4 regions of the Cellvibrio polysaccharolyticus genome follow, and region 2 is predicted to be linked to each of the others. Evidence: predicted binding sites of a transcription regulator. Region 2 holds the regulator's gene; each other region holds the start of a gene.
The links. The regulator LexA, encoded in region 2, represses DNA repair genes until DNA is damaged. The targets are predictions, from matches to a motif close to ACTGTNTNTANANACAGT.
Positions count from the first base shown of each region.

Region 1: the regulator LexA is predicted to act here: its motif matches at 5,060-5,077, upstream of C4F51_RS12025 (putative DNA modification/repair radical SAM protein).
Region 3: the regulator LexA is predicted to act here: its motif matches at 1,933-1,950, upstream of C4F51_RS11390 (VRR-NUC domain-containing protein).
Region 4: the regulator LexA is predicted to act here: its motif matches at 3,873-3,890, upstream of C4F51_RS12610 (DNA polymerase II).

Region 1 covers NZ_PRDL01000001.1:2,801,135-2,809,191, reverse strand. Annotated here, with positions in the region: gene C4F51_RS12040 (tryptophan halogenase family protein) at 1-1,090, shown strand, start outside; gene C4F51_RS12035 (tryptophan halogenase family protein) at 1,356-2,855, shown strand; gene C4F51_RS12030 (TIGR03915 family putative DNA repair protein) at 2,976-3,827, opposite strand; gene C4F51_RS12025 (putative DNA modification/repair radical SAM protein) at 3,827-5,044, opposite strand; gene C4F51_RS12020 (DUF350 domain-containing protein) at 5,232-5,645, shown strand; gene C4F51_RS12015 (DUF1190 domain-containing protein) at 5,656-6,228, shown strand; gene C4F51_RS12010 (glutathionylspermidine synthase family protein) at 6,229-7,401, shown strand; gene C4F51_RS12005 (hypothetical protein) at 7,506-8,057, opposite strand, start outside.
Region 2 covers NZ_PRDL01000001.1:1,854,759-1,862,815, forward strand. Annotated here, with positions in the region: gene C4F51_RS07935 (bifunctional diguanylate cyclase/phosphodiesterase) at 1-1,155, opposite strand, end outside; gene C4F51_RS07940 (transglutaminase-like cysteine peptidase) at 1,228-1,911, opposite strand; gene C4F51_RS07945 (cupin domain-containing protein) at 2,257-3,603, shown strand; gene C4F51_RS07950 (TraB/GumN family protein) at 3,609-4,574, shown strand; gene C4F51_RS07955 (hypothetical protein) at 4,653-4,916, shown strand; gene C4F51_RS07960 (cell division inhibitor SulA) at 4,881-5,351, opposite strand; gene lexA (transcriptional repressor LexA) at 5,344-5,949, opposite strand; gene C4F51_RS07970 (SDR family oxidoreductase) at 6,036-6,872, opposite strand; gene C4F51_RS07975 (hypothetical protein) at 7,052-7,654, shown strand; gene C4F51_RS07980 (rhomboid family intramembrane serine protease) at 7,655-8,057, shown strand, end outside.
Region 3 covers NZ_PRDL01000001.1:2,651,286-2,659,342, reverse strand. Annotated here, with positions in the region: gene C4F51_RS11395 (ATP-dependent DNA helicase) at 1-162, opposite strand, end outside; gene C4F51_RS11390 (VRR-NUC domain-containing protein) at 146-1,810, opposite strand; gene C4F51_RS11385 (pectinesterase family protein) at 2,541-8,057, shown strand, end outside.
Region 4 covers NZ_PRDL01000001.1:2,949,422-2,957,478, reverse strand. Annotated here, with positions in the region: gene C4F51_RS12630 (phosphatase PAP2 family protein) at 1-64, opposite strand, end outside; gene C4F51_RS12625 (diacylglycerol kinase) at 194-568, shown strand; gene C4F51_RS12620 (diguanylate cyclase) at 721-1,647, shown strand; gene C4F51_RS12615 (glycoside hydrolase family 97 protein) at 1,778-3,787, shown strand; gene C4F51_RS12610 (DNA polymerase II) at 3,924-6,290, shown strand; gene C4F51_RS12605 (YidB family protein) at 6,378-6,800, opposite strand; gene C4F51_RS12600 (SMI1/KNR4 family protein) at 7,360-7,761, shown strand; gene C4F51_RS12595 (lytic transglycosylase domain-containing protein) at 7,856-8,057, shown strand, end outside.

The DNA of each region.
Region 1 (8,057 bases), 950 kb from region 2:
ACGCTTTGCTGTGACAGACAACCCGGTTCTTAATTATGCCTTCCACATTGATGCCGGCTTGTACGCGCAATATATGCGGAAATTTGCTGAAGGTCTGGGTGTGGTGCGTCATGAAGGAACGGTTGAGCATGTTGATTTGCATCCGGAAAGTGGTGAGATTGCCAGTGTGCGATTAGCCAGGGGCGAAGTGATTAGTGGCGATTTGTTTATTGATTGCTCCGGATTCCGTGCCATCCTCAGCGAGGGCGCGCTCAAAACGGGTTATGAAAATTGGCAGGAATGGTTGCCTTGTGACTCGGCTTTGGCTGTGCAGGTGGAAAAAGCCGGACCCACCGTACCTTACACGCAGGCCACTGCCTATGGTTCCGGTTGGATCTGGGAAATTCCCTTGCAAAACCGTGTTGGTGCAGGGTTGGTGTTTTCCAGTAAATTTGCCGATCGTGATTGGGCTGATATGACGTTACGTCAGCACCTTAAAACGCCAATGATTGATGAACCGCGCTTATTGCAATTCAAGACCGGCAGAAGAAAGCTTGCCTGGAACAAAAATTGTATTGCTATCGGTTTGGCATCAGGTTTTCTTGAGCCGCTTGAATCCACTAGTATTCACATGATCACTTCGGCGGTTATTCGTTTGCTCCGCTTGTTTCCATTAAATGGTATTCAGCCGATTTTGGTGGATGAATACAACCGGCAAACACGTGAAGAAGCGGAGAGCATTCGTGATTTTATTGCGCTGCATTATCATGCTACCCGCCGTAACGACACACCTTTCTGGGATTATGTACGAACCATGTCGGTTCCGGATACTTTGCGTCATCGCTTTGAAATGTTCCGTGAAAGCGGTATGGTTTTTCTGGTGGGAGAAGAGTTGTTCCGCCACAACGGTTGGACCCAGGTATTGTTGGGGCAGGGCTTTGAGCCCAAACTCTATCAGCCGGTGGTTGATAATATGAGTGACAGTGAGCTGCTTGAATACTTGAAAGGTTTTCAGGAGCATGTGGCTAAAAATACCTCTATGTTACCCACGCATGACGAGTTTCTCGCGAGATACTGTGTCTCGAAGAAAACAGAAGCAGCGATGGTTTGATTAAAAAAAAACCGATATTGCATAAGTAATATCGGTTTTTTTAATTTGCTCCAGGTATTTTTCGATACAGTTAAATATACATCAAAATTTACTCGTAGTGCTTTGGCATGATGGTGTGACCGGAGTAAAGCTCTGTTAATCCGGCTTTTAATTAAGGGCGAAGGGCAAGGGTAATTTTGAAAGCAGGGTTCATTCCGGCAAAGGCAGGCCCCTTGTTTGTCCGTGCTGTAATGTAAAAATAAAATAATCTCATGAGGTAATGCCGATGCAACCTGTTAAACACGTTGTCATTGTTGGAGGTGGAACCGCTGGCTGGCTGGTCGCGGCGGGCGTCGGGAAAATGTATCAGGGACGGGTGCGGGTTACCTTGATTGAATCGGATGATATTCCTACCGTGGGTGTGGGTGAGGCAACCATTCCCACTATGACGGCGTATCACAAACTGCTTGAAATTCCGGAAGCGGAAGTGTTGAAGGCAACCCATGCAACCTTCAAGCTCGGGATTAATTTTAAAAACTGGGGCGAAATTGGCGAAGATTACATGCATGCCTTCGGGCAGGTAGGGCGTGTTTTCTGGGCGGGAGAATTTCAGCACTTCTGGCGCCGGGGGCGCGAACTTGGTCTGAATGTATCCTTCGGTGATTTTTGCCTGGAGAGTGTTGCTGCAAAGCGGGGAGTCTTTGCGATCACAGAGAATCCGGCGTTGAACTATGCCTTTCATCTTGATGCCGGTTTATACGCTCTTTATCTGAGAAACTTCAGTGAAGCGCTGGGTGTGGTTCGCCATGAAGGCAAGGTTGAGCACGTTGAGCTGGATCCAAATACCGGGGACATTCTCGGGGTGCGGTTGGCTCGGGGCGAAACCATTAACGGCGATCTGTTTATAGATTGCTCCGGATTCAGGGCGCTATTAAGCGAAGGCGCTTTAAAAACCGGCTACGAAAATTGGCAGCATTGGCTTCCCTGTGATTCAGCACTTGCGGTTCAAACCGGGAGATCAGGGCCGGCGGTTCCTTACACCAAAGCTACCGCCCACGGCTCCGGTTGGCAATGGCAAATTCCTCTGCAAAATCGTGTGGGAAATGGATTGGTATACGCCAGTCAATTCGCGGACCGCGAATGGGCTGATATGACTTTGCGTGAGAATCTGTCCGGGCCATTACGTGGCGAGCCCAGATTGATTGAGTTTGTCACCGGGCGGCGTAAATTGATATGGAATAAGAACTGTATCGCAATGGGATTGGCTTCGGGCTTTCTTGAGCCACTTGAGTCAACCAGTATTCATATGGTGACATCAGCGGTTATTCGTCTGCTGAGATTGTTTCCTTTGCGAGGCATTCAACCGGTTGTGGTCAAAGAGTTTAATCGTCAGTCCAAAGAAGAGGCGGAGGGTATTCGCGACTTTATCATCCTGCACTATCACGCAACCCGCCGTGACGACACTCCCTTCTGGAATTATGTTCGTACCATGCCCGTTCCGGATACCCTGCAGCACCGCATTGAAATGTTTCGTGAGAGTGGCATGATTTACGTGGGCGGGGATGAATTGTTTCGCCACAATGGCTGGAGTCAGGTAATGATCGGTCAGGGGGTTATCCCCAAAATCTATCAGCCGATTGTAGACAATATGCCCGATAAGGAAATTATTGAGTATTTAAATGGCTTTAAAAATCATGTAGCGAAAAGCGTATCCACGCTGCCTCCGCATGAACAATTTATTAAACGCTATTGTGCGTTCGAAAATTCACCGCCTCTTCCCGTCTAATGACAAACGGACAGAGTGGCACTTTGTTAACAACCTGAGCCGCTAACGCGGCTTTTTTTATGCCTGCTCGTCAGTTTTTGCAAACTATTATTATCTACAAAAGACAGGGTCGAACTATCGTCATTGCTGTTGTGCTTGCGGATTAAAAGGCGCTCGGGGAATACGTTTTCCGGGTATTAATTTAATACTTGCGGCTTGTCCATCGCGTTGTTTTCCGTGCTTTGCTTGTTGAATCAATCTTGCAATAGAGGGACCTTCCGGTAAATTTTTCCAAAACCGCACCGGCATATGTTGTTGAGTGATTTTTTCATTCACACGGGCCGGGTTAAAAATATGCTGGTAATAGGTTAGCCAGAGATCACTTTTATTGTCGGTGGCATTTCTTGCGAGATGTTGCCATTCGGCCGGGCAGGGGCGTTGATAGTGCAAGGTTTGTCCGTCATAAAAAACGCCGTCATCCGGTGTAGCAATTAACCAGCTGCATTTCCCCATCCGGTCAATAAAATGGCTGCTGGCACGTTGCAAAATATCGTGCGCCGGTTCATGCCATGCGGCGTATGCCAGTTTTTCTTCCCCTTGATCAGATATTTCATTAAAACGCAGAAATGCATGAAGATGATGCGCCTCCCGGCGGACTTGTTTAATGCGCTTGTGCAGCTCACTGCCGTCAATATCGCCCGCTAACATGGCCGTCCGATCGCCCTGGCTAACGCGCCACAAAATGCGGTAAAGAAAATTCCAGCGTTGCTCACCCCGATAACAGCAGGCCCGTTCCAGCAAAAGAATCAATTCCGCGGGCACGCGCACCGCGTTGTCGCCCGGCGTTGTGGGTATCGTTTCAGTGCTATCCAATAGCGACAGGGAGGCGGAGTCATCCCAGTTAACGTGCGATGGCGGCCTGTTATGGCTGAGCAGAAGCCGTGCCTGGGTTCTCCATAAGGAGAAATTATTTTCGCAGTCGAGATTGATCATTACCACAGCCCCATTTGTTCCGGCGGTAATTTGTCCGCCAATTGCTGGCGTAAGTGCGAGCTGCGAATTTCTGCCTGTTGCGGGTGGTAATCACTGGTAATAATAAAAGGTTTGGCTTTGGATAAAACACAGCGAAGGCGAATAAGATCCTGGTAGCGAATGCGGCGCTCGCGCCTTAGTGAAATCAAGCGCTCGGCGGTGCGTAAGCCGATGCCGGGAACGCGAGCAATCAAGGTGATATCGGCGCGATCCAGATCCACCGGAAAACGGTCCCGATTGCTCAGCGCCCATGCCAGTTTCGGGTCTATATCCAGCGGTAAATTACCGGGTTTGGCGAGTAATTCACTGCTGCTGAAACCGTAGCCTCGAATTAAAAAATCGGCCTGGTACAGGCGGTGTTCCCGCAACAGCGGCGGAGGCGCCAGCGGCAACCCGGTCGGGCTGGCCGGAATGGGGCTAAATGCCGAGTAGTAAACCCGGCGCAGTTTGAAGTTTTGGTACAAGCCTTCGGCACGTTGCAGGATCGTCTGATCGTTGGCCGTGTCGGCACCGATGATCATCTGCGTGCTTTGGCCTGCCGGGGTAAATAGCGGTGCTCTTCTTTCTCCCAGCACGGCTTGTTGGCCCCGATGAATCACAGCCATGGCGTCACTGATTGACGGGATGTTTTTTTCCGGTGCAAGGCGAATCAGGCTCTCGTTGGTGGGCAGCTCGATATTGACGCTGAGGCGGTCTGCGTAAAGCCCCGCCTGTTGAATCAACGCCGGGTCCGCCGCAGGAATGGTTTTCAGGTGGATGTATCCCCGGAAGGCATACTTTTCCCGCAAGAGCTGCGCCACCAGCACCAATTGCTCCATGGTGTAATCCACCGACTGGATGATGCCGGAACTTAAAAACAGGCCACTAACACAATTGCGGCGGTAAAAATCCAGCGTTAATTTGACCACTTCTTCGGCGGTAAAACGGGCTCTGGGTACATCGCTGGAGCGACGATTGACGCAGTATTGGCAGTCATACAAACAAAAATTGGTTAGCAGAATTTTCAGCAGCGATACGCAGCGACCGTCGGGGGTAAAGCTGTGACAAATGCCCATGCCATTGGTCGAGCCCAGCCCTTCTTTGCCTTTTGAGCTTCGCTTGGGTGCTCCGCTGCTGGCGCAAGACGCATCATATTTGGCAGCATCGGCCAGAATGGCCAGCTTTGCGATCAATTCCATCACATTTTACTCAATACTGTATTTATATACAGTATCAGCTTATTTGTTGCCCCTCAAGTGAGACAATGCTTGAAATAAACAGTCAAAGCCTTCGCTTCTGCTAGTAAATAGCGGTTAACCACTTGTATTTCTGTCGTTTTTTCCTCAGGATCGCCATCTACTTATCCTTACTGACGGAGGCACTATCATGTTGGAATCAACCGTATCATCACTCGCCGGATTGCCGGCCTTTCTGGGTTATTTCGCGGTTGCGGTCGTGCTTTTGCTGGCGTTTACCTTTCTATATACCCGGGTAACACCCCATGATGAGCTGGCGCTGATCCGGGCTAACAATGGCTCTGCGGCAGTGGCTTTTGGTGGCGCCCTGATCGGATTTTCACTGCCCTTGTCCAGCGCCATTACCAACTCGCTGTCGCTGCTGGATTGTGCGATTTGGGGAGCGGTAGCGCTGGTAGTGCAGGTGTTAACTTTTCTGGTATTGCGCGTACTGTTAAAGCAGTTACCGCAACGGATCGAACAAGGCGAGATGGCTGCCGGCACCTTTGCCGCAGCGGTTGCGATCACCGTCGGCATGTTGAATGCCGCCTGTATGACTTATTGAGGAGTTGATCATGAAGCGTAGTAGAAAAGCAGCATTGATTTTAATGGCTCCGGCCCTGCCGTTCATGCTGGCAGGTTGCGGCGAAGAAGCTTCCCAGGCAGTGGTGTTTACCAGTGCCGAAGAGTGTTCTTCTTTTGCCACTGTTGCCGCCGCTGACCAATGTCTGGCTGACTTTAAAGCCGCCCAGGCACTGCACCCGCAAGTCGCTCCCAAGTACGCCAACAAAGCTGAGTGTGAGGTAGATTTCGGCGCGGGACAATGCGAAACCGCCCCGGAACAACACGCCAGCGGCTCTTTCTTTATGCCGTTGATGATGGGCTACCTGGCCGGGCAAATGCTGAACCGTCAGGGCGCTGCACCGGGGGCCGCTGCGAATACCGCACGTAATGGTGTGCAATCCCAGCCTTTGTACAAATCTGCCGATGATCGCAGTACTTTCCGTACCGCGACCAATACCCCGGTGGCCCGTCAAACCGGCCCGGCAGCAGTGCGTCCTTCACAGGTGCAGCCACGTGCATCCGCCATTGCACAGCGTGGTGGTTTCGGTGCTCAGGCGGCCTCCCGTCAAACAGTCGGTGGTTAAATGCAGCGTATTGATATAGAAGAACGCCCCGATTGGCGTGCCCGGGCAGAAGAAACCGGCTTCCAGTTTCATACTTTTGATGGTGAGCCTTACTGGGACGAAAGCGCTTACTATCAATTCAGCCTTCAGCAGGTTGAAGATGACCTGGAAGGGCCGACTGAAGAACTGCATCAAATGGCGATGTCATTGGTTGAGGATATTGCCGGTAATGCGCAAAAATTGCAGCAATTGGGCATCCCCGAGCCTTTCTGGAATCATATTTACAATTCCTGGCAAAACGGCGAACCCCATTTGTATGGCCGCATGGATCTTTCCTACGATGGCAAAGGCCCGGCCAAACTGCTGGAATTGAATTACGACACGCCAACCTCATTATTCGAAACCGGTTTTTTTCAGTGGGTATGGCTTGAAGAGCAAATGCAGCGCGGTTTGCTGCCCGGGCATGCCGATCAATTCAACTCCTTGCAGGACAAACTGGAAGAAGCGTTTGGCCGCTTGTCATTGCCGCAACCCTTTTATTTTTCCAGTGTTGCCAATAGTGTTGAAGATAAAGGCACGGTCGATTACCTGATGGATATTGCTACCCAGGCCGGTATTGATGGACGTTACATCGCCATCGAAAATATCGGACAGGCAGACGGCCAGCTGGTAGACGAAGAAGGCTATTACATTCAGGGTTTGTTCAAACTCTACCCTTGGGAATTTCTGGTGCAGGAGGAGTTCGGCAAGGTTATTAAAACGTCCAGCACCTTGTGGCTGGAACCTTCATGGAAGATGATTTTGTCCAACAAGGGCATCTTGCCGATGTTGTGGGAAAAATACCCGGATCATCCCAATTTGTTGCCGGCATTTTTCGAAGATTCGGCTTCGCAGCCATTGCAGGCGGGCTGGGTGCGCAAACCCTTGCTCTCTCGCGAAGGTGCCAACATCGAACTGCTGACCGACGCCGGGCAGCGGGTTGTTGAAAACGGGCCCTACGATGATGGTGGTTTTATTCGTCAGGCGCTGGCACCCCTACCAAAATTTCGCGACAACCGTCGCCAGCAGGATACTTACACCCTGATAGGGAGTTGGGTGGTGGGCGATAGCGCAGCAGGTATTTGTTTGCGCGAAGACAGCTCGCTGATTACCAAAGACACATCGCGTTTTTTACCGCACATTATTCTCGATTGATAATAGCGCTGAGGGCAAAACGACAGTCTGGTATTTGCCTGTTGTTGTAGAAAAGTTGGAAGATCGAAAAGCCGTTAGCAATCTCTGCTAACGGCTTTTTTTATTCAGCGTGTTTGTTCAGGTTTTTCGTCGAGGTCTTCTTTGGCAACACTTTTTTCCGAGCCCGGAATATACCAAAGTGCCTGATGCCCCAATTGTTGCCAGCCCCACTTGCACCAGCGAATCAAAGCAAACGCCAGCCAAAGTGACCACAGCAGCATCGCCAGGCGGTAATAACCCATCGGCAGAGAAATAACCCAGGCTTGGGAGAGCAGGTTTTCAGTTTTATCCTGATACCACTGCAAATACCAACTGGTTGAACCGTTGCCAGTGATATACATTTCCGGATTCGACAGCAGCCCGAGCGGAATACTGGCGAGCAAAAAGCCCAATGTAATAACCGACAAGGCAAACAAGCCAAACTGAATCCATTTGAAATTATGTGCGGTTGGCAAATTTTCCAATTTGCCGCGCTGATTCAGCAAAATCATCCATACCGCCACAAACGCCATCGCATACAAATTAATAGTGGCGATTCCCAGCCCCAGCAAAACCCACTCCCAGGTTTTTAACGGTGTCAGTCGGCTCCGTCCCAGTGCAACCGCGATCAATAAAAT
Region 2 (8,057 bases):
GTTGCCTCTCGCTTCGGCGCGTGCAAGGGCGCCATCCAGTTTATGCATTAATGCGCGGCGGTTTTCTCCACTTTTGTAATGTCCCCAGGCGAGCGGGGCGGAGATGGTTTTCAGCTGGTTTTCCTGAAAGAAAATTTGCAGGTGCGCCGACAACGCTTCTCCCAGATTATCAGCGGCAGCAGTATCTGCCACCACAACGGCGAAGTCGCTACCATTCAAGCGTCCGATGATGCTGTAGGAAAAAGGTTCGCTCCAATCCAACAGGCTGCGCGCCATTTTTTTCAAGGCTGCGTCCGTTTTATCCCGCCCCATGGCATTGTTCAATTCGACCAGATTGATAATGCGTAACATCGCAATGACGCCTTCACCGGCATCCTCACGGGTTAGTTGGCTATCCAGCAGATTGAAAAAATGCTGCCGGTTGTAAAGGCCGGTCACCGTATCCTGTTGCGATTCGCGGCGCAGAATTTCCAATTGGCGGGTTTCTTTTTCCAGCATGACTTTTACGCTGCCGGACAAGGTGTTCATGGCTCTTACCAGACGGCGAAACTCGTAAGTACGTGGCTCGCGCGTGGTGATAAAGCGACGGTTGCCGATCGCTTCAGCCTGATTAACCGCAATATCCAACGGCCGGGAAATGGTTTTTAAAATCCATGTGCCCAATAACCCGCTACCGATGGCCGCAACCAAAAACCATGTCAGTAAATTGATCACGTTGTTCCACAAACTCTGTACGGCAAAGTCTGCGCGACTTTCAACTTGTAGGGTGCCCAGCTGTTGCCAGCCATCCTGCACCTGGGCGATGCCAGGGTTTACGTCAATATCCGCAAAACGGGCGAAGCTGGCAGGCACCTTCGGAATGACCTTGTCAGTGGCCAGTTTTTCAATCATCACTTCCCCATTCGGAGCGGTGAGCGCGATACGGCGGTAGTGGCCGGTATCAAATTGGGCGGAAATCAGCAGCTCCAGCGTCACCGGATCTTTGTCCAGTTGCGACATGGACAAGGCCAGCGAGGTCGCGTTGTCCATATTTTTAAGTTGCAGTTGTTCCTGCAGATACACTTTGGCGGAAAACAGACTGATAAAAAAACTGCCCCCCAGCGCCAACAGCAGCAGAACAATAATACCGAGCCAGAGTTGTTTGATCAGTGACATGGCTTGTCTCCCCACGAAAAAACACCAGGCGCTACAGGGTGACGCCAGCACGTGTACTTATTGATGAACCTGTTATTCATAAAAACCTTCTTCCTGCATGCGGCTGAGCAGATCGCGCCAGCGCGATAATCTGGCGGTCGGATCGGCCTGGGACTGCGGGTTGTTACCCACCCATAATCCGACACTGTTAAAACTGAAAACCGGTTTTAAATCCGGACGCTGGCTGGCAGACAAAATACGCGGCAGCAAATTATCGAGAATCAGCGGCATGGATTCCGGCGTTTGGTAATAACCAAGCACCATGTGTGCCTGGGATACCCGACTGTTCACGCCGCCAATAGTTGCACGGACATAAATAAGGCGCAGACGTTCGTTAGGTATGCCCAACTTGACCAGCGAGATGTATTTGGCAATGGTGTAATCTTCGCAATCACCGGCGCGGCTGCCCATGGTTTCCAGCGGTGTAGCCCAGTAATCCGATTGGCCCCACAAGTCGATATCATCGCTGTAGCGGATATTGCGGTTAAAAAAAGCATTGATTTGCTCCAGCTGTTGTCGCTCATCGGCAGCTTCCTGTTCCAGCATCAGGCGATTCCAGGCTTGCAAGAGCGCCACGCCATCATCACCAAAGCGCTTTTGCATGGTTTGGCGGGATTTGTCAGAAAGAAAATCGGCTGACGAGAGAAAGGCGCAGCATAAAAGCAGGGCGGCCAACAGCAGCCTTGGGGCAACGCCGGAAAACCACCCGAATATCATGGCAGCACCCAACCGTTGGCGGAAAGTTCGCCCGGTGCAAAGGTAAAGCCTGTTACGAATGGTTTGTTCATAGGAAGGGTGGTGGAACTCCGGTTTCCCCTGGTTTTTTTGTGCGGCAGATAACAGCCTGCAAGCGGCAAAGTATAGCCAGTCGCGAAAATCCTTGCAGAACTATAAATCCTTACAGAATCGTTTGAGCATAGGCTGCTAGAATATAGCCCGTTTCAACATCATAAAAGAGTAGAGAACCGAGTGGCCAGGGTTTACAGCAGCGAACATCCCCATACATGGGTAAAACAACAGATTGCACGATTGCTGGAGTCGCCGCTGTCGAGCCGGTGTTTTGTGTTGCAGGTTGTCCACCGGCAAACCTATCTGTCGCCGGAGACGGCTATTTCCTTGTTGGCCCCGGTGGTGCTGGAGAAAACCGGCAACACCGTGCAAATATTCGCAGCAATTTTGCCCGATACCGACTCTGCGCGTGAATCCCTTACGGCTCTGGCATCTACCCCGCGGGATTTTGAAAATTTTGCCACTGAACACCACTTGCCCTGGCTGAATTTGCAGGCTCCTCTCAACCTCAAACCGGTTTTTATTGCCAAACCCTGGGGCAGGGAAGTCTGGTACACCGGCATTGAAGTTCGTGGGCAGTCGCTGATTGAAGCGCAGGGCCAGGTTATTCCTTTACCCTGGTTGTTGGCGGTGTTCCCGTTTGTGCTGGCTAATGAAGAGCTACAACAGGTTGCTGATGATCTGATTCTGCTGAAAATCCTCGATCCTTTGCCTGATGACGTGTACGGCGATCTTTATTTTGAAGTGCATGACGAAAAGCGCGAAGTTTACGTCGTTACTGCGGTAGACGAGAACGCCTGGCCGGCCGGTTATGGCGCTATCCGTCTTGGTTTTGATCAGGAAAAACGTCAATCCTGCCAGGATGATGAGGCTTTTCGCCGTGCCTATCTCCAATCGGTGCAGCGGTACCGTGAGGTGCGGGTAGCGATAGATGAACAATTTGACCAGCGCCGTGTAGCCGAAGGCCTGGCGCTGCTGCAACCGGTATCCGCCGATACCCTTAAACGCTGGCAAGACGAGTTGCCCGCCGGGCTGCAAGAGCAGGAAAAAAGCTTGCGCCAGCAGATGGACGCCTTTACCGCGTTACAGCCCCTGAAAGTTGGCGATGTGGTAAAAATTCCCTGCGGTGTTCCCCATGCCTTGCAGCACGGGGTTCGCACGGTAGAGTTTCAAACGCCCGTCTATGAGCGCAACATTCTCTCCTTTGCGCAAAAAGTGTTAACCCAAACGGCATGGGATACCGAAAAAGCCCTGCCTGGCGTATCACTGGATCAGCCGGATAGTCTTCAGCTCGATGTGTTGCAGCAGCAGCCGGGGAAATATACCCTGGAGCAAGTTGCGGCTTTTGATGACTTTGTGGTGCAGCGCCTTACCTTGTTGGCCGGGCAAACCTTTGATTGGTTAAATGATGGCCGCTACGCCCTGTTATTGTTGATTCAGGGAAAACTTGCTTTACAATCCGCTGCCTGGAGTCAGCACCTGGATGCTGCCGACGCCATCAATCCGGCCTCGCTGGTTCCCGCCACCCTGAGCCGTTTGCACCTGCGTGCGTCAGCGGGTGATGCCATCATTCTGCTGGCTCGTCCGGTTGATTCTGCACCTCTACTCCGGAATAGCTAACCCTCATGTTTCGTGCTTCACGCTTTGTTTTTTCCGTTGCTGCCATGCTATCGCGCCGTGGCAGCCTGCTACTGGTTGCCGGTTGTTTATTGGCCAATATCTGTTCGGCTCGGCCGCTGATGTGGCAAGTTGAAAAGCCTGGCGTATCGGGCGAAGTTTATTTGTTTGGTTCATTGCATTACGGTTTGCCGGATTTTTATCCGCTGCCCGATTATGTCATGCAGGCCTATGAGGCGGCTGACGCGCTGGTGGTCGAGCTGGATGTAGACACCCTTGAGCAAACGGATGTAGCACAGTTGATGACGGGGCTCGGCTATTGGCCGCCTGCCAATAAAGCCAATCAACAACCGCTTAAAAACCTGATAGGAAAAAAACAGTGGAATTTACTGGCTGACAAAGCCGCCGACCAGGGGGTGGACGCGGAGCGTTTTAAAAATACCCGCCCCTGGCTGGTTTCCATGCAATTGGTCAGTGGTCAGCTACGACAAACCCGCTTTGCTGCCACCCAGGGGATTGATCGCTACTTTATTGGTTTGGCGCGCGAACAAAAGCCGATTTTGCAACTGGAAACCTTCGAACAGCAGATTCGTACGTTCAGCGATATCAGCGAAACGCATCAGGTTGCGCTGTTGGCCAGTACTTTAAAAGATTACGAAAAAGCTCCCGAGATGCTGGAAAAACTGGCGACGTCCTGGCAGCAGGGCAATGTCGATCAACTGGAAAAGCATATTTTTACGGCATTCCACGGTTCTGATGTCGGTGAAGTGTTGTATGAACGAGTGTTTACCGGCCGCAACGAACAAATGGCCGCTTACATTGCCAACAAACTGGCAGCTCCGCAGCGTTATTTTGTTGTCACCGGAATTGGTCATATGTTGGGTGATGACGGGCTGGTGTGTTTGCTACAGCGGGATGGCTATCGGATACAGCAATACCCGCCTACTGAAACGCCACTGTGTCCTGACGTTTAATGGTGCGCTCAAAAGTGCTATAATCGCGGCCCTTTTTAACGCCTTTGCGGTTTTGTCGAAAGGTGGTGCGGAGTTTTTATGTCTTCTTTCTATGAAATCCGGGAGCTACCGGATGGTGATGTGGTTTTACTACGCTCTGATGATGAGGGCGAGCCGCTGGTGAAAATCCGTTTTTCTGCCGAATCCCTGGCATTTCTCGGAGACGGGCGCTTTGAAGTAGCCAAAGCTATGATTGAGGCGGGTATGGATGCTGCCAGCGAATTGGCAGAGCGCTATCAGGACGAACGCGACGACTTTGGCGTTGACTTAATGGATGACGCAACCACTCATATGCTGCATTGATTGCCCGCTTTTATCTTCCTGTCTCTCGCGGATCAGAATGCCCTGACACTGACCGCTATTGGCAGCATGTTCCAGTTCTGCAAATTCCCTGTCATTTAATTTTCCCGGCGATGCTATCACGGTATGGCTGTTGCCTCTCGCCAGTGCTTCCCAGGTAATCCATAAGGCTTGTTGATCATCTGTGCAGTGAATAATGCGCAGGTTGCGTGTATTCACGCCGAATTTTTCCAGTAATTGCCGAGTGATATTGGTGGAGGTTACCCAGCTGATCCAGCGCCCGGCGCTGTTGTGGCTCAACCAGGCAATCATGGGCAGCAACAGTGCTGCCTGATCCGGCGCATGGCGGGTTAATACCAGTTCGGTAACGCTACCGGTAGCGGTGTTGCTACCGGTTTCTGACGCAGGTGAAGGCAAATTGCGAAGTGCATTAGTCACGGCGAATTACTCCAACACTCAAACCTTCAATGGCAAATTCGGCATCACGAAGATCCACTTCGATGACATTGAAATCGGGGTTTTCCGGCCACAATTCCACAATAGAGCGGTTACCTACGCGCTTGTAACGTTTAACGGTGACTTCATCACCAATGCGCGCTACCACTACCTGGCCGTTGCGCGCCTGATCGGTGCGGTGCACCGCCAACAGATCGCCATCCATAATGCCGATGTCTTTCATACTCATGCCGCTGACTCGCAGCAGATAATCAGCATTGGGAGAGAAAAAGCCGGTAGGAATGTTGCAGTAATCTTCGATATGTTCCTGCGCCAGAATAGGGCTACCGGCTGCTACGCGACCGACCAGCGGAATGCCCTGGCGGAGGTTGTCCGGCAGGCGGATACCGCGAGAGGCGCCCGGAATAATTTCAATGGCGCCTTTACGTGCAAGTGCTTTGATATGTTCTTCGGCCGCGTTGGCCGATTTGTAACCCAGTTTGCGCGCAATTTCAGCCCGGGTTGGCGGGTATCCGGTGGCTTCGGCATAACTTCTGATCAGTTGTAAAACCTGTTCCTGGCGTGCAGTCAGATTGTACATGGCGTGCTCCCAAAATCTGTTTATTTATACAGTGGTTGTGATTATATACAGTATTGGGATTGCTGCAAGCCTGTTTTTTCGCCAGTTTACCGGCTGCCTTTCAGTAGCACCGCATCCAGCATACGGGTGCTCAAAATGCGTTTTAAAAACCCCATCAAATAAGTAGGGAAGGTGACGTAATAGCGGGCTTTGGGATTTTCTGCTTCCAGCGCATGCTTCAGGCGGAGGTAAACCGCTTCCGGCCCTTGTGTGAATCGCGATGCGGCGCCTTCTTTATTAAGCCGTTCCAGTGTTTGCCGGTATTGATCGGCAAAGCGGCTGCTGCCGACATCAATATTGCTATGGAGTGCCTCAAGGCCATTGGCGCGAAACCGGCTGAGAATAGGGCCGGGTTCAATCAGGCTGATATGGATGGGTGAGTCGTGCAGTTCAAGGCGCAGTGTGTCAGTCAGCCCCTCAATAGCAAATTTACTGGCGTTGTAGGCGCCGCGAAATGGCATGGCGGCGAAGCCCAATACCGAGCTGTTTTGCACCACACGGCCATAACCCTGGGCGTGCATTACCGGCAGTATCAGGTTGGTCAGCTCATGCCAGCCAAATACATTGGTTTCAAATTGTTGCCGTAATACATCACGGCTCAAATCTTCTACCGCGCCGGGTTGGCCGTAGGCGCCGTTGTTAAACAAGGCATAAAGTTGCCCGCCAGTGATTTTCAGGGTTTCCTTAACGGCGCGTTGAATACTGGCAGAATCCGCGAGATCCATTTGCACGCAGGTCAGCCCCTCGGCTTGCAACCTGGATACATCTGACAGTTTTCGACAGCTGGCGATAACGGTGTAGCCTTCCTGCTTCAATCGGGTTGCGCAGTAATGACCAATGCCACTGGAGGCACCGGTAACCAAAACGGTTTTAACGGGGTTCATGCAATGTTCCCTGGGTTATCAGTTATTGGGCGTAGCTTATCCGTCAAGCATGCAGCTGCTTTGCGCAGATTAAAGCCAACGCATTCACATTTCTGCTGCAAAGCGCTTTGAGGCGTCATGGAGGTGATTAAAATAGCGCGTTTTTCCAATGAATAACTACTGTTTTGATGGAGCCAGACATGTCGGACGCCGTTCCTCCCCAATCATCCTCAGCGGAGCGTACCATTCCTCTGGTACAGAAGAAAAAATTATTGGAAGTGGGTGAAATATCCAATTTGAGTTTCTGGATTGGCCATTGCTTCATGCTGCTGGCCACGGTGCTGGGTGTTTATCTGGCCGGTCAGCAGGGTTTGCGACAAGCCGTTGAGTTTGAACAAATCCAGAGTGATAAAAATAATTACTACCTGCGTCAATCACTGCACGATGAACTTAACGATAACCTGCAACTGATTCGTGAATATACTGAAAAATTATCCGGCGTGAGTATTAGCTCTGCTCGTAGTCAGAATCTTACGCTGGATAAATTTGTCTGGGACACCATGCGTTATTCACCCGCCACACTGGAAACACCGTCCGAGTTGCTGGGCGAAAGCCGGAAATTTTACCGTGATGTTAATGACGCTTACGAAAAAATTCGTAACGGTTATTTTCATTACCCGGAGCAGGGCGGCAAAGTGTTACTGGAAGTGGTTGCGCACATGGAAGCTAATGTATTGCCGCGTTTTCAGGAAAATCTTTCCGGTATTAAAGCGGTTCTGGATAAGAAAAAGGTAGCCCTGTAAATGAGCGCTGTATTGAATTGTCCGCACTGCGGAAATGTTTCGATGGAATTGCGTGAATTGCATGGTCATGAATTGCAAACCTGTCCGCAGTGTCATGGTTTGTGGTGTGATGATGGCGATTTATCGACAGCGATTCGCAATAAAAATGGCATGAGCGATGCCTATTGTATCAAGCAAGGTTTCGGTGAAACCCTTGATGGTCATCATTATGAATGCCATCGTTGTCATGTGCCGATGAAACAGGTGCATTTATTAAAAGACTACCACGTGACCCTGGATACCTGCCCGACCTGTAGTGGAATCTGGGTGGATGGTGACGAAGTGTCGATGGTGCTGGCTGCGCCGAAGTTGCAGGATGCCCTTGAGCAGCTCAACGCTAAAGTGAATACCAAAAGCTGGCTGT
Region 3 (8,057 bases), 800 kb from region 2:
TTGGTAATCCGCATGGCGGCTACCGGTTACTTTTCTGTGACCCTCAATACCTTCCAGCCCGGTAGGCGCGGGGGTGAAACGACGATCCAGACTGCCGGTTTTTGCGGCAAATTCTACCAGCGTTTTAATCGCTACCTGTTTGGGCTTATTGCCAGCGAACATAGGCTACCTCGGCAGGAATACTATGTTGCGCAAAATAATCCAGCCAGCGTTGCTGGTTATCCTGAATGCGATCACCCGGGCCTTTCACCTCAATCATGCGATAGCTTGCCTGCTCAGGGAAAAACTGAATCAAATCCGGCAGGCCGCTGCGGTTATTTTTTATATCAAATAAAATGCGCTCGAAAATCAATGTTAAATGGCTCGCCGGAATACAATGCAGCGCCAGTTCTATCCGTTCCCGGGTTAAAAAAGACCAATTCACAAAGTGGTTGGTAATGCCGAATTTTTCTTGCCAACAACGAAGAGTATGTTCCCGGTAATCACCATTTTTTAACAGGCTGCGCAGTTCATCAATTCCCGGGCGGCGGCTAACAAAGTTTTCCTGATACATATCCAGCGGTGCCGCCTGAAAAGGGTTGGCAAAGGCGCCTTCAATACCGCGAAACATTTCCGGCCACAACCACAACCCGAACATGCCGGTTAGCAAAGCGTTTTCGGCATAAACACAGGGGGCGGTTTCGGTGTTCAATATCAGTCGTACCACCTCCTCAACGCGTAGTATTTCTCCAGCCTCATTGTGTAACGGGGTCAAGCTCAGTTGCTGTTCAATAATAAAGCCCACCGTCTTCGGCAATAACGGATGCCCCAGTTTTTTGGCGATTTTGGGGGCCATACGCCGGGCAATTTGTAGTTCCTGTTCATTGGCGGGCGTTGCCAATAGTTCATTCAGCAACGCCCAGGCAGCGGTATAGTTCTGCTGTTTTTCCAGCAGACGAATACGGCGTTCCCGCGCCGGGGGCAAATGGCTTTGCCCGTAGAGTTGCAGAGCGGCTTCATGATTGCCATTGCGTTCCAGCTTGTAAGCAATGTCGTTGCACAAACGGGCGCGCCGCCGCTGCAACCTTTCATTATCGCTAACCGGCGGCAACTGTTCGCCGAGTTGTTGCAGTGTTTCTATTGTGTGCTCGCCATCCAGCGCATCACGCAGAGCAACCAGCTGCTGGTATTGTTCCAGTTCATCACGGCTTTTAAAAAGGCGGTACCGGTGATCAATCTGGTAGTTTTCGTAGCGAAATAGCCCGAGATCCTGCAAAACAAAGTCGGTGAGGTTTTGGTAAGGGTTGCCAAAAAACAGTATCAGCAGCCGACTAACGATAGCTTGATGATCAAGGTGCCAGGCTTCGCCCAATTGATTCCGGGTCCAGTTTTGCCAGGTTTGCGGTTCGCTGTGGCTGGCTGCCAGGGTTTGAATCAACACGTCTTTGCGCGCCTGTTTCAGACCCGTCAGCGGCTTTTCAAATAATGTCAGTAGTTCATGCCTGGTCAGGCTGGCTGCCAACTCAGTAAGAGAGATGGGTAAGTGTTGTTGCATCAAACCGGCATCAAGCAGGGTTTGGACAGCATTGCTGATGCTGTCAACCTCGGGATAACGAAGTTTGTCCTGGCGAAAAAGGGGGCCTTTGCGGCTGCATAAGCGCACCAGCAGGCATTGTGCCGGGTGATCCAATTGCTGAAATGTTTGTATAAAGGCCAGGTCATCCTTATCCAGCAAGTCGTTATAACGCGCCGCCACCCAATCTACTAAAAAGCGAAAGTTGGTAAGGTAGTAGTCCGGCGCGAGGTCGGGCGGGGTGGTTGCGTGAGTCATGTGGATGGGGTCCGGTAGTTCGTGCCTTTTGAAACGTCTGGTATGTGCACTGCCAGGGTGAGTCTGCCAGAATCCCCGCAGGTTACTGTTTGACAAAAGAGCGGAAGTAATGGGTCGAGTATACTGTATGTAAAAACAGTATTCGATATTCAAGTGGTATCAAGGGATAGAAAATTGCGGGTTTTTCAAAAGAGAGGGCTATAGCCAATTGTGGCGAAGCGGATGGCGCAAAAATCATAATGTTTTTCAGGCGGGTTTAAGTTTTTCACGTGGTGGGGGATTACGCGCCGCGAAATCATGGGTTATAGTTGGCGATAGTTTTTTTCAAGTGCAAGAACGGAAGCGAACGGTGGGTGTGGCGTGATACACGGCTCCAGCGTTGCCTCTGGAAATGAAATGCTTAAATAACATTAATAAATTGAGCTATCGTTACATTCCATGTTGGTCGATTCCATGCAATATCCCGTTTTGTAATATCCCTTTTTTCAAATATAGATTGTCGATTTCATATTTAAAATTATAGGTTCAGGGACGTTCTGCCGTTTTATCGCGTTATCACTATGAGCCCACGAGCTCGGGCTGCCCCGGCAGACCTTATAAAATAAAAAGTAATACCAGGCAATGCATTCAATTATCGGATCAATACCGGAGCCATCGCAGGCTTTTCCGGTGGTTTTTTTGTGCCTGCGTTTTATTTTGCGCAGCAAAAATAACGATAAGAGAGAGTATTATGAAAACTCAACTACTGACAGGCCTGTCAATGGCACTGTTGTTGGCTGCCTGTGGGGGTAGCTCCAACAAAGGTTTACCTCAACCCGGCTCATCATCCAGCATAAATAATCAGTCCAGCGCTCCCGTGCTTAGCAGTTCTGCCCAGTCGGTTTCGAGTGCCGCGGCAGTTTCTGTCGGTGTATTTGTGGATTCGTTTGTGGTGGGAATCGGTTACCGCACAGAAACACAAAATGGTGTTACCAATGAGCGGGGCGAATTTAATTACCGCCCCGGTGAGATGGTGACCTTTTTTATTGGCGATCTCGAATTTCCGCCAATTCCGGCCAAGGCATTAGTGACGCCTCTGGATATGGCGCAGTCGCTTAATCCGGCATCGCCAATAGCGATTAACATCGCCCGATTACTGCAATCCCTTGATGCCGATGCTGATCCGGCCAATGGTATTGACCTAACTCCCGTACCCGCCAATTTCGCTACACCGCTTGATTTCGCATTGGCGCCCGAACAATTTGCGGCGTCGCCGGCAGTGGTAGAGCTGGTGGCCAATTCAGGCTCAGTGAATACCGTTGTTATTTCCCTGCAACAAGCGCTGGATCATTTACGCGAAACCCTGATATTTCATGGCGTGCCGATGGAAGAAAGCTCTTCTTCCTCAAGCCAAAGTTCAACGCCGGTAGTTCCCGGTAGTAGTGCCAGCTCTCAATCCAGCCTGAGTTCCCGCTCTTCAACCGGTGGTGGGGTAATCCCGCCGGTCTCCAGTGCATCAAGCCAGCCTGTTATTTCGAGCGCTTCCAGTTTATCCAGTCAATCCAGCGTTTCGAGTGAGTCCAGCAGTTCAAGCGAAGTGAGTGTATCCAGCGAGTCTAGTAGCTCAAGTGAAGCTGGCGTTTCGAGTGAGTCAAGTAGCTCCAGCGAATCAAGCGAATCCAGTTCATCGAGTGACATTGGTATCTCCAGTAGTTCAAGCGACGTTAGTGTTTCAAGTGAATCGAGCGCTTCAAGCGAGTCCAGTATTTCCAGTCAATCATCTGAGGCAGTGAGCAGCAGTTCTTCTTCTGTAATTAGTTCCGGGCCTGACTTTGATACGGTATTCGGTTTCGCCTCCCTCAATGGCGGCACCACAGGTGGTTCCGGTGCCAATGCGGTTGAAGTATCCGTGTGTAGCGGTGAAGAGTTGCGCGCAGCGCTTAACAACCCTTCTTATGCCAACCAACCGCTTACGGTTTATATTGATGGTGTAATTACCTGGCATAACTCCGGCAATACGGATATCAAACTTAATCGTCCGAATGTTTCTATTATTGGTCGAGGCGCTGATGCCGAGTTTTGGGGTGTGGGTATCCACATCACTGCCAGTAACGTGATTGTGCGCAACCTGAAAATGCACAAAGTACCGCAGGTTCGTGGCCAGGGTGACATTATTACTATTGATGGTCGTAATGGTCCGGTAAGAAATGTCTGGATTGATCACAACGAATTGTTTAATGATCTGAATGTACCTGTGCCACCGTCAATTACCGATCCGGTAGCACAAGAAGCTTATCAAAAAGATTATTACGATGAGCTGGTCAGTGGCCGCAGCGATGTTGCAGACATCACCATTTCCTACAACTACCTGCATGACAGCTGGAAAACGTCTCTCTGGGGTTCTTCTGATGAAGATAACTTTGATCGTCGTATTACCTGGCACCATAACTATTGGCACAAAGTAAATTCCCGTTTGCCGTTGTTCCGTTTTGGTAAAGGGCATATTTACAACAACTATTACCACAATGTAGATACCTCGGCGATTAACTCCCGTATGGGCGCCATCATTCGCGTTGAAAACAACGTGTTTGAACAGGTAAAAAATCCGGTGATGTCGCAAGACAGTATTGCGATTGGTTACTGGGAATTAATCGGTAACCAGTTGCGTGATGGCGTTATCTGGGTAGAGAAAGACGGTGATGCCAATATTATTGCTGATCAGCAATTGGCTGATCATACCTCTACCGGCACGTTGAATCTGCCACAGGGTTATTTATATCAGGCAAGCCTGATTCCTGCTGCAGATGTACCTGCGCATGTGCAACAGTATGCCGGTGTGGGCAAGTTGGATACCGGTTCTCCGGTGTTGGCATGTACTCGCCCGGAGTGGGATATCGAGCCACCACCACCGCCCGTACCAGAGCCTGTGACAGAGGATCCATCTTCGGTTGGTTGGAATGTTTTTAGTGGTGATGTTTCACCGTTTGATGCCAGTGCTATTACTTTGGCTGATGGTGTGACTACTACCTCTTTCGGTATACAGGGGTCTGCCAGTGACTTTACTGCAACCGGGCTGGGCTCAGTGGTGTTCGATTCAACTTCATTGGGTACTAAAAATAATCGTGCGCGTATAAGTGATGTAGTGCGTAACGATGGTATATATCCTAAATACTTTACTCTTATTGCCGGAATTAAAGGCTTTAATCCACCAGCCAATGCACGCGTGCTGGAATTGGAAACCACATTTGGTGGTGCGGCAGATGCTACAGCCAGCCGTTTGAAGGTGGTGTTACGTGCGGATGGTGCCAGTAATTATGGCGTACAGTTTGAAGGATCGCCTGCACCTAATAATGCTTATGGTTTGGCGATGGATGAGTACCGTATTTACCACTTTACAGTAGCACTCTCCAGCCCTACTGTCGGCTGGGCACGAGCGTATCTGGATGGCTCCAATATCCCTGTTCTGAATCAGGAAGAGGTGCAGTTCTCTCCTACAGCAGCGACAAATAACTATTTGCAAATTGGCGATGGTGGTAGTAACAGCTATAAGGCACTGATTGATTGGGTCGTCTGGACAGATGAGGGCGCTTATACACCTGCACAAATATCCGGTTTGCTGCCTGCCAATATCGGTTGCGTAAAAGGTTACGGTGCTTCGGAAAACCTGCTGGATTGTGACTTTACTGATTTGGGGAATGCATCCTCCGCATCCAGCTCATCTTCGTCTTCCAGCAGTGATGGTGGTAACAACGGTGGCGGTAGCAGTTCCAATTCCTCGGTTCCATCCGGTGGCGGTGAAAGCAGTGCTTCTTCCGTCTCCAGTGATGACAATGGCGCATCCAGCAGTGCAAGCAGTATTGCACCTGCTTTCGACTGTGCTTCCGAGTCGGGTTTGTATTTCTGCGATGATTTTTCCAACGGGACAGGCAACTGGGATTTGTTGCCTGTGCTGGGGGCCAACGGCATTTTAGATGTTTTGAATGATGCGGGGGATAACAATGTTTTACGTCATACGGTAGCGAGCAGTGGAGCAACCGGTGGGGTACTGGCTTTAATTAAACCCGAAGCGTTAGCAAGCGTTACTTCAGCCGATTACTATGTTGAAGCGCGTATCCGTCCACGTCTGAATACTAATGGCCAGTCCCAGCGCAGCATATACGTGATGGCGCGTTATCAGGATGTAAATAACTGGTATGGCATGGGCATGGTTGCTCACGAAACCAATCCGCCGCGTTTCGAAATTGTAGAGCGAAACTCCACAGGGAATCCAACCAGTACAGGGACTATGCGTCACCTTGCTGCCATTTCTCTGGGAACGCCAGGCGGTACCGATGGTGAGTGGTACAAATTGCGTCTGGAGTTAATTGGTACTGAAATGAAACTGTATTTGAACGATCTCGCAGTTGCCAGTTTCAGTGACGCCAGCCTTACCGAGCGCGGGTTGATTGGTATTTTCTCAAACAATCGCTCATTCGAAATTGATGACATCAAAGTCGGCAATGCCAATGATAAACCGCCGGTGCCATCGCAACTGGCTATCTCACCTGCGACTGCCTTCAATGTAGAAGCCGGTGATGCACCGAGAGTTATTACCGTTAATGCCAAAAATACGCAGAATGCGGATGACACCTTTACCGTAACGTCCAGCGATCCTTCGGTAGTGAGCGTTAGTCAAAACGGTTATGAAGTCACCTTGAATCCACTGGCTGCAGGTGTAGCTACTATCACCTTTACCAGCGGTTCCGATGCGGATCTTACTCGTACCATTACCGCGACCATTGCACCGGCATTTGTAATGCCGGTGGCGACTTACAATCTGAACGGCCTCGTATCGCCAGCGGTTAACGAAGCGGAAGTTTATGCGGATACCAATCTGACGCTGACTTTTGATTCACCGCCAGTGTTGGGCTCTACTGGAGCTATCCGTATTTTTAAAAGTAGCGATGACTCGGTAGTGGACACCATTAAATTGGTCGATCACAAAGACACTATTGGTTACGGCTCTTATCGCACGCTGAATACCCGACCCATTAGTATTGCTGGCAACACCGCGACCATTGCATTGCAAAGTAAAAAGCTGGAGCCCAACACCAGTTACTACGTAGCGATTAGTGAGTCGGCATTTATTGGCGCCACGCTTGCAACCTTGCCATTTCAAGGCATCGGCAAAAATGCTGACTGGTCATTTACCACCCGCGAAGCACCTGCTGTAAACCTCACCTCATTAACGGTGGATGACAACGGTAGTTTGGCTGATTTCCGCACCCTGCAAGGCGCGTTAAATCATGTGATGGAGAATCTTGACAAATCCGAGCCGGCAACGATTACTGTGAATAACGGTACCTATTCCGAGCTGTTGTATTTGCGTAATAAAGATAACCTGACCATTACTGGCGAAAGCCGTGAAGGCGTAGTAATTCAATATCAAAACTCTGAAGGTTTTAATCCCGGTTCGGCGGGGCGCCCGGTATTTCTGGTTGAGTTGGCAGACATGTTAACGCTGGAAAACCTGACCCTGAAAAACACCACCATTAAAACCAGCAGTGGCGGCCAGGCAGAAACCTTGTATTTCAATTCGACCGGTCGTTTGATTGCAAAAAATGCTGACTTTATCAGTGAGCAGGACACGCTTCAGCTGAAAGGTTACAGCTGGTTTTATCAAACGTTGGTAGCAGGTAACGTAGACTTTATCTGGGGCAGCAGTAACGTTGCTTTATTTGAAGAAAGTGAAATCCGCTCACTGGGCGATAGCAGCAATGCCAATAACGGTGGTTACCTGGTTCAGGCGCGTGTCGTCAATGCGACCGACAAAGGTTATGTTTTTCTTAACAGCCATTTAACTCACGGCGTAGGGCCTGTTGGTCATACTGTTCCGGCGGGTGCAACTTACCTGGCTCGTAGCCCCGGCGGTAATAGCAGTTTTGATAACGTAGTATTTGTGAATAGCAAAATGGAAAACCACATCAATGCTGCGGGCTGGGCTGGTGCGGGTGTAAATGGTCAACCGGCGCCAAACCCGGTAACTCCTACTGCGATCAGTGGTTGGCGTGAAGTTGGCAGTGTGGATACCGATGGTAATAGTATCAACCTTGCAAATCGCGTTGGTGGGTATGAGTTATCTCCAGGTGAAGTGAGTGCCGAATACTGCAACCGTGCCCAAATCTTCTCAGCTTTTAATGGTGGTGCAGGTTGGGACCCGTTGCCTGGCAATGACACTGATTGTATTAACTTCTCTCATCCTGGTGGTAATGGACAGTCGTCCAGCAGT
Region 4 (8,057 bases), 1.1 Mb from region 2:
TAACATGCAGCCACAAAAAAAGTAGCGTATCGAGGTGATGGATTCTTTGTAGAAAAGTATTCATAGTGTCACCCTTCGCGTTTATGACGACACACAAATAGCATGCCTTTATGACACTTCTGTGACGCCCGGCAGGCTCCTGTTAAACGGCACGCTGCGGTGTTTTCTCTGGATTTAAAAATGAATTTTTATTATGGCCAAACCTGATAAAAGGGGGCTGCCCCGCCTCATTGCTGCCTTCGGCTATTCCATGAAAGGTTTTGCCGCCGCCTGGCGGTTTGAAGAGTCTTTCCGTCAGGAGCTGATTCTGGTGGTGTTGCTGCTGCCTTCTGCTTTCTGGCTGGCGGTCACCCCGGTGGAGCTGATACTGCTGATCTCCTCATTGTTTGGCGTGCTCATCGCCGAGCTGATCAACTCCGCCATTGAAGCGGTGGTAGACCGTACCGGGTTTGAGTTGCATGAGCTCTCCGGCAGGGCAAAAGATATTGGTTCTGCTATGGTATTTTTAAGCATTCTGCTCGCTGCTCTAATATGGGGCATTATTGGCTGGTCGCGCTTTGCCTCATAGCGGCAATAAAAAACGCTTTATACAAGGAATTTGGTAACGATTTTGACGACATGGTGCTACTATCCCGAATTATCTCCTGACGACCACAGCGGGTGAATCTCCGGGTCTTAAGGGTTTCATCGACGCTTCATAGCCTGCCTGCAGGACCGTTTATGATCGCCGTAAGAGATTTAATGACACCGATTGGCTCGGAGGCCTCTCCTGACGATTTACTGGGACCTGTAATTGAAACCATGCGGCACAACAGCCATTCCTGTGTCGTGGTAAGTGAGGCCGGGCGCGTTGTTGGCCTGCTCACCGAGCGTGACCTGATAGGCGTGTTTATGAATGTTGCCGGCGACGCCGTTAGTCGTCCGGTTGCGGATGCCATGGTTGTTAACCCCCTCTGCGTAAATGCCAATGACTCATTGCTTGAGGCGTTGAAGCTGGCGCGTACCCACAAGATTCGTCATCTGCCGGTGGTTGATGATAACCAGCTGCTGGTCGGCATGGTTACCCACACCGATATGATCAACGTTTACGTGGATATCCTCGAAAATCAGGTGCAATTGATAGACGACAACATGCATCTGCGTGCGCAATCCCTTGAGGACCCTCTGCTGGGCATTGGTAATCGCCGGGCCATGGAAGGGGATCTGGTGCGAGTGGCAGCCAACACCCGGCGCGCCGGTCAGCGCTTTGCTATCACCTTGTTTGATCTGGATTATTTCAAAGCCTTTAACGACCACTATGGCCATGTGCATGGCGACAAGGCGTTGAAACAGGTGGTCAACACCATGGTTGAAAGCATGCGCCACGGCGACAGCCTTTACCGTTATGGGGGTGAAGAGTTGCTGTTATTGATGCCCAATACCGATGGCAGTGGCGCCATTCAGGCAGCAGAGCGGGTTCGTGAATCGGTCATCCGCCTGGCGTTGCAGCACGTTAAGAGCCCTCATGGTATTTTGACCGTCAGTGGCGGTATCGCCAGCGAAGATTTTATGACCCAGGACCAGCTTATCGCCGCTGCCGATAAAGCGCTGTATTTTGCCAAATCACTGGGCCGTAACCGCACCGCTTCCTACCAGCACACCAACTGAATTCTTTCCTGCCGATTCAACGCTCACCTGTCACTGTCGATAAAAAAACCGTTAAAAAGCTCCCTTTTTGTTGTCATTTTGACTATGTTGCATCGGTTACAGAGGCATTCACGTCAATGGGGAAATAATAATGACAGGAACATTATCAGGATTTTTTTTCACGCTCTGCGTCGGGTTGCTCGCCAGCTTACCCCTTCAGGCCGCTAACTGGAGCGAGGAACAATGGTCGCTCAGCTCGCCCGACGAGCGCCAGCGTATCAGTGTGCGTCGCGCCTCGGGTGATGGCCTGGAATATCGTATAGCTTTCAACCGCGATAACCGCACAGAAACTCTGCTGGATTGGTCAACACTGGGTTTAAAAGTGCAGCGCTTTAATCAGCAGGTATTGCAACTCAAGCCGGTTATCAGCGATTTTTCCCGCAAATTGGAGTTTGTCTCCAGCACCGTGTCTTCCGGCGAAGACAAGTACACCATGCTGACCGGCAAGCGCCTTGAGAATCAGGCGACGTGGCGCAGTCTGGATATTACCGTGCGCGATCCGGAAACCCGCTTGCTGCTGACGCTGCAATTGCGTGCCTACAACGAAGGCGTTGCTTTTCGCTATCGGCTGCCCGAAGAAAGCCTGTTTTATTATCAGGTCATTGAAGAAAATACGGTTTTCAATGTTGGTGAACAGGCGGATTTTTTTGGCCAGCCTTACGATTTTTCTACCATCTTTCATCCATCCTACGAAACCGCTTACCTGAAAGTAAAAAGTGGCACCGCAACGCCCAAAGAACTCGGCGTGGGTTGGGGTTTTCCTTCATTGATTCAGCGCGGTGATGTGTGGGCGCTGCTGCATGAAACCAATCTTGATGCCGGTTTTCACGGCTCTCATTTGCAGCCGGTTGCTACCAAAGGTATTTATAAAATAGCACCGCCTACTCAGGACTCTGCGGCCGGTTTTGGCAGTAACATTGCCGCGTCTACGCTGCCGTGGAATATGCCCTGGCGGATGTTTATTGTCGGCGATCAACTGGCCCACATTGTTGAAAGCAACCTGGTTTTTCATCTTGCAGAAGCGTCCAAAGTGGCGGACACCCGTTGGATAGAGCCGGGCATTGCCTCCTGGAGCTGGTGGTCTGACCACGACTCCAGCAAGAACCCGCAAACGCTGAAAAAATTTATCGATTTTGCGCAAACCATGGGCTGGCGTTACTCGTTGGTAGATGCCAACTGGAACTTGATCAGTGAAAATATTATGGAAGAGCTGGTGACTTATGCGAAGGAGCGTAATGTCGGTTTGTTCTTCTGGTACAACTCCGGCGGGCGGCATAATTTTATTGGCGAGCAACCGCGCAACCGTATGGATGATCGCCAGATTCGCCGCGCTGAATTTGCCAAACTGCAGAAGCTGGGTGTCAAAGGCATCAAGGTAGATTTTTTCCAAAGCGACAAGCAGGACATTATTCGTCAGTACCTTGAATTGCTGGAAGATGCCGCCGAGTTTCATTTGTTAGCCAACTTTCACGGCAGCACCATCCCTCGCGGTTGGGAGCGCACCTGGCCAAACCTGATGACCATGGAAGCCGTGCGCGGCGGCGAGTTTTACAGTTTCTCCGGCGAGCAGCCCTACGGTGGTCAGGCGCCCTGGCAAAATGCCCTGCATCCTTTTCTGCGCAACGTGATCGGCTCTATGGATTACACCCCGGTCGCCTTTGCCGAACAACCGGTAAAACGTTTTACCAGCAATGCCCATGAAGCCGCGCTGGCGGTTGTATTCGAGTCGGGTGTGCAACACATCGCCGACAGTGCAGACAGCATGTTGTCATTGCCGGAAGGCTATCTGGACTACTTTAAAAAGCTGCCCGCGGTATGGCATGAAACCCGTTTGCTGGCCGGTCACCCGGGTGAGTTGGCGGTGCTGGCGCGGCGCCATGGTAAAACCTGGTACATCGCCGGTATCAATGGCGAAGAAAAAGAAAAATCCCTGACGCTGGATCTATCGGTATTGCCGGGTATTGGGACTCAGGGGCTGCTCATCACCGATGATGCCAGCGAAGCCTGGCACGCCAAAAATATCACCCTGGACAAACTGACGGATTTCCCGGTGGCTATGACATCCTGGGGCGGCTTTGTGCTTCGCCTTGACGCGCAGTGATCAAAACAGGAGACATAGGCTGCCCTGTGTCTCCTGTGCCAAATTCTCCTGTGCCAAATTGGAACCGCGGGAGTCTTCTCTATATACTGTTCGGATAAACAGCTCTCCCCAATCTCCCTGCACAGAAACCTGACTCATGACGGACGCTTTTTTACTGACACGTCAGTGGCGCGATACCCGCGAAGGCACGGTGCTGGATTTCTGGTGGGCGACGGAGGAGGGGCCGCGCTGGACGCGCATCACCGGGCAGGAGATTGTTTTCTTTGTGCCCCGCGAGCACAGCGAAAAAATAACGCAATTGCTATTACAAGCCAAGCCCGGCAAAGCCGCCTGGCGTCTCGCCGACGTTCCTTTAAAAACCTTTGTTAACACACCGGTAAGCGCACTCTATTGTCAAACCCAGCGGCTCGCCCGCGACATACAGCAACAACTGCAAAACGCCAATATCTCCTGTTGGGAAACCGACATTCGACCGGCTGAGCGTTTCCTGATGGAACGTTTTATCACTGCCGCCGCGCGCATTGAACTGCCCGCGCCAGCGGATGCTTTTCAGGTGCAATTGAATCCGCCGCTGACACCGATTGATTACCGCCCCCGGCTGCGCATGGTATCGCTCGATATCGAAACCTCTATGGACGCCAAAAGCCTTTACTCGATTGCTGTTTACAGTGATGAAGTGGCCAGGGTGTTCATGGTGGGTGAGGGCGAAAATACCGGGCAATTACAGTTTTGTGCCAACGCCAAACTCTGCCTCTGCGCTTTTTATCAATGGCTGGAAAAGTACGACCCGGACATTATTATCGGCTGGAATGTGGTGCAATTTGACCTGTGGGTATTGGAATGCCTAAGCCAGACGCTGGGGTTATCGCTGGCGCTCGGGCGAGGTCAGCAACCGGTACATTGGCGGCAGGAAGAGGGCGACGGGGGGCGCCGTTTTGTCACCGTTCCCGGTCGGCAAATTCTGGATGGTATTGAACTGCTCAAAGCGGCCAACTATCGCTTTGACAGTTTCTCCCTGCAAAACGTTTCTGTTGAGCTGCTGGACGAAGGCAAGTTGCTAACCGGCAATGATCGCGGCGAGGAAATCACCACCTTGTTTCAGCAGGACAAGCTGGCGCTGGCCGCTTACAACCTGCAGGATTGCAAGCTGGTGTGGCAAATTTTCGATGAAAAAAAATTGCTGCATTTTGCGATGGAACGCAGCCAGTTAACCGGTTTGTTGCTGGATCGTGTCGGGGGTTCGGTTGCCGCATTTGAGTATTTATATCTGCCGCGTTTGCACCGGCGCGGTTATGTAGCGCCCAATTATGGCGAGCTGCAATCGGACGTGATCAGCCCCGGTGGTTACGTTATGAATTCCCACCCGGGCATTTACGACAATGTGCTGGTGCTGGACTTTAAAAGTCTGTACCCGAGTATTATGCGCACCTTTTTAATTGACCCTTGTGCGTTCTGGCTGGCACAGCACAGTGACCTGCCGGAGGATGGTGTAGTGCAAGGCTTCAATGAAGCTTTTTTTGCAAGGGACGGCCACATTCTGCCCGGATTGATCAGGCATTTTTCCGAAGCCCGCGAATTGGCCAAGCGTCAGCGCAACGCGCCCTTATCCCATGCTATTAAAATTATTATGAATTCTTTCTACGGCGTGCTGGGTTCTACCGGCTGCCGTTTTTTTGATCCTCGCATCAGCAGTTCTATTACCTTGCGCGGCCATGAAATTATTCAGCAGAGTCGCGACTGGATCGAAGAGCAGGGCTACCGCGTTATTTACGGCGATACCGACTCGCTGTTTGTGCATGTGGAATGGGCCAATGCCGCGCACGTGCCAAAATCCGAACAGCAGTGTCAGGTGATCGGTCAGCGGCTGGCGCGGGAGCTAAATGTCTGGTGGTCGAATGCTCTGAAAGAAAAATTTAACATCGAGAGTTTTCTGGAAATTCAGTTTGAAACCCACTACGTAAAATTTTTAATGCCGACCATGCGCGGTTCCGATGAAGGCACCAAAAAGCGTTACGCCGGGGTCGTGAATAACAACGGTTCTCCCGAGCTGGTTTTTAAAGGGCTGGAAAACGTTCGCACGGATTGGACGTTACTGGCGCGGGATTTTCAGATGACCTTGTATGCGCGTATTTTTTTTGAAGAAGACTACGAAGAATTTGTTCGCGAGGTAACGCGAAAGGTGCTGGCGGGTGAGTGCGATGAGGCGCTGGTGTATCGCAAGCGGTTACGACGTCATTTGCACGAGTATCAAAAAAATGTACCGCCGCATGTGCAGGCTGCACGCAAGTTGCATCAGTGGACCGGCGCGTTATTGCGACGCGGCGACTGGATTGAATATGTCATCACCACCTCCGGCGCAGAACCCTTGCAGGCGCGGCAAAGTCCGCTGGATTACCAACATTATGTAGATAAACAATTGGTGCCGGTGGCAGATACCATTTTGCATTTCCGCCAACAATCGTTGCAGCAATTGCTGGATAACCAGTTGTCACTGTTTGGTTAGCGGGGCAAATTGCTTGCAGCGAGAAGGGGAATTGTTTTGGAGGGAAGGCTGACATACCGCCAGAGAGTAGCGGTATGTCCTTCATTATCAGAAAAACTTGCCCAGAATACTTTTGGCTGCCGAGCCGGCCAAACCGCCCAGCAAAGCACCGCCATCGCTGTTCCGGTTAATCAGATCAGGCAAAATACCCGCCAGACCTGATGCCGCCGTGGTGGTGTCCACGCCGACTTTGCCGGCAAAGCTGTCCACTTTATCCTGTCCCAGCGCTGCAATGAGCTGGCTGATATCCAGCGACTTGTTGGTGCTGTTGCCTAACCATGAGGTGGCCAGTGCCGCCAGATCCCCACCCTGACCGGTGAATTTTCCCACCAGCGCGGCAAGATCAAGATCGCCACTTTGTGTCGGCAACAATTGTTGTAATGCCCCGACAACAGTTTCCAGATTCAGGCTTGTGCCTCTGGAGCCCAATTGGGAAATAAATAAATCCGCAGCAATTTTTAATAAGCTCATAGACACACCTGTTCACACTCAGGATAAAAATTAACCTCCCATACCGGAGGCGTCATAAAACACCGCATTATGTCCATCATCAGATCAACCGCCAGCTGTTTTCGCTTTGCCGGCGTTCACTGTTTCACAGGAATTTGATTCGCTGCAAGGATGGCGTAAAACCGGTTTTCCGGTCAGATTGCGTTAACTCTCCATTGACATCCAGGCCGCACAGATGCCGCTAATAACCTGGTCTGGCGCTGCCTTTGTAATCCTGTCGATAGAGAATTCCGGCCATCCGGTGGCCCACAATATAACCGCAAGGGGTTGCTATTCTCCGGTTACAAACCGCACCGGATTTACTGAGAATATCACCAATTCGTGAAACATCCAGCGTCTCGTCGTCGCCTTGTACCGTCTGCGTAACCGGTCATGGTGATCGCTGGCGGTTGGCGTGTGAAGCATTGTTATCTTTATCACCCGTCAGGATTCTGTGCGCAATACTTGTATCCCCGGGGCGAGCTGGTTAGCATGAGCGACATCTTTTACTCATTCCCTTCGCTTTCCCGGGCTTTTTTCGATGGAAGAAATACTCGATTTATTACGTGACCACCACCAGGCTGTGCCTGTGCCGCTTGAACTCCCGGACGAAGAAGATCTGGTGGTGATAGAGGAAGAGATGTTGCTGCCGATCCCCCGTGATATGCGCCAGTATCTGCTCGAAGCCAGTGATGTTGTCACCGGCTCGCTGGAGCCGGTAACGGTGGCAGACCCGCATTCGCACACGCATTTGCCGGAAGTTGCGGCGCTTGCCTGGTCGTTGGGCGTACCTCGCCACCTGCTGCCGTTGTGTGAAGATAACGGTAATTATTACTGCGTTGATCCGGAAGGTGAAGTTGTACATTGGATCGATGGTGATCTGACCGGAGAAACCTGGGATTCGGTCTGGCAGTGGGTCAGGGACGTCTGGCTGGAAAGCTGACGCACACAGGGGACAGGCTTTGCGTACCTACGGAAATCGGGTGTTTTCAGGAGCGGTCCTCCTCGGTAGCCGCATCCCGCGTCATCGTTTCACGATGCCTGGAATAGCTCGCCACCATTTTTTATTGCTGTTGGCGCTGTGCTGCATGCCCTGGTTTGCGCTGGCCGATACGCGCACTGCCAGCGAGCCAGGTGCTGCGCTGGCGCCCGCCACAAACGATGCCAATCGCCCGGCTTCTGCCGTTAAAATTTACAAATACAAACGCGATGGCGTGTTGTCGTTTTCTGACCGTGCGC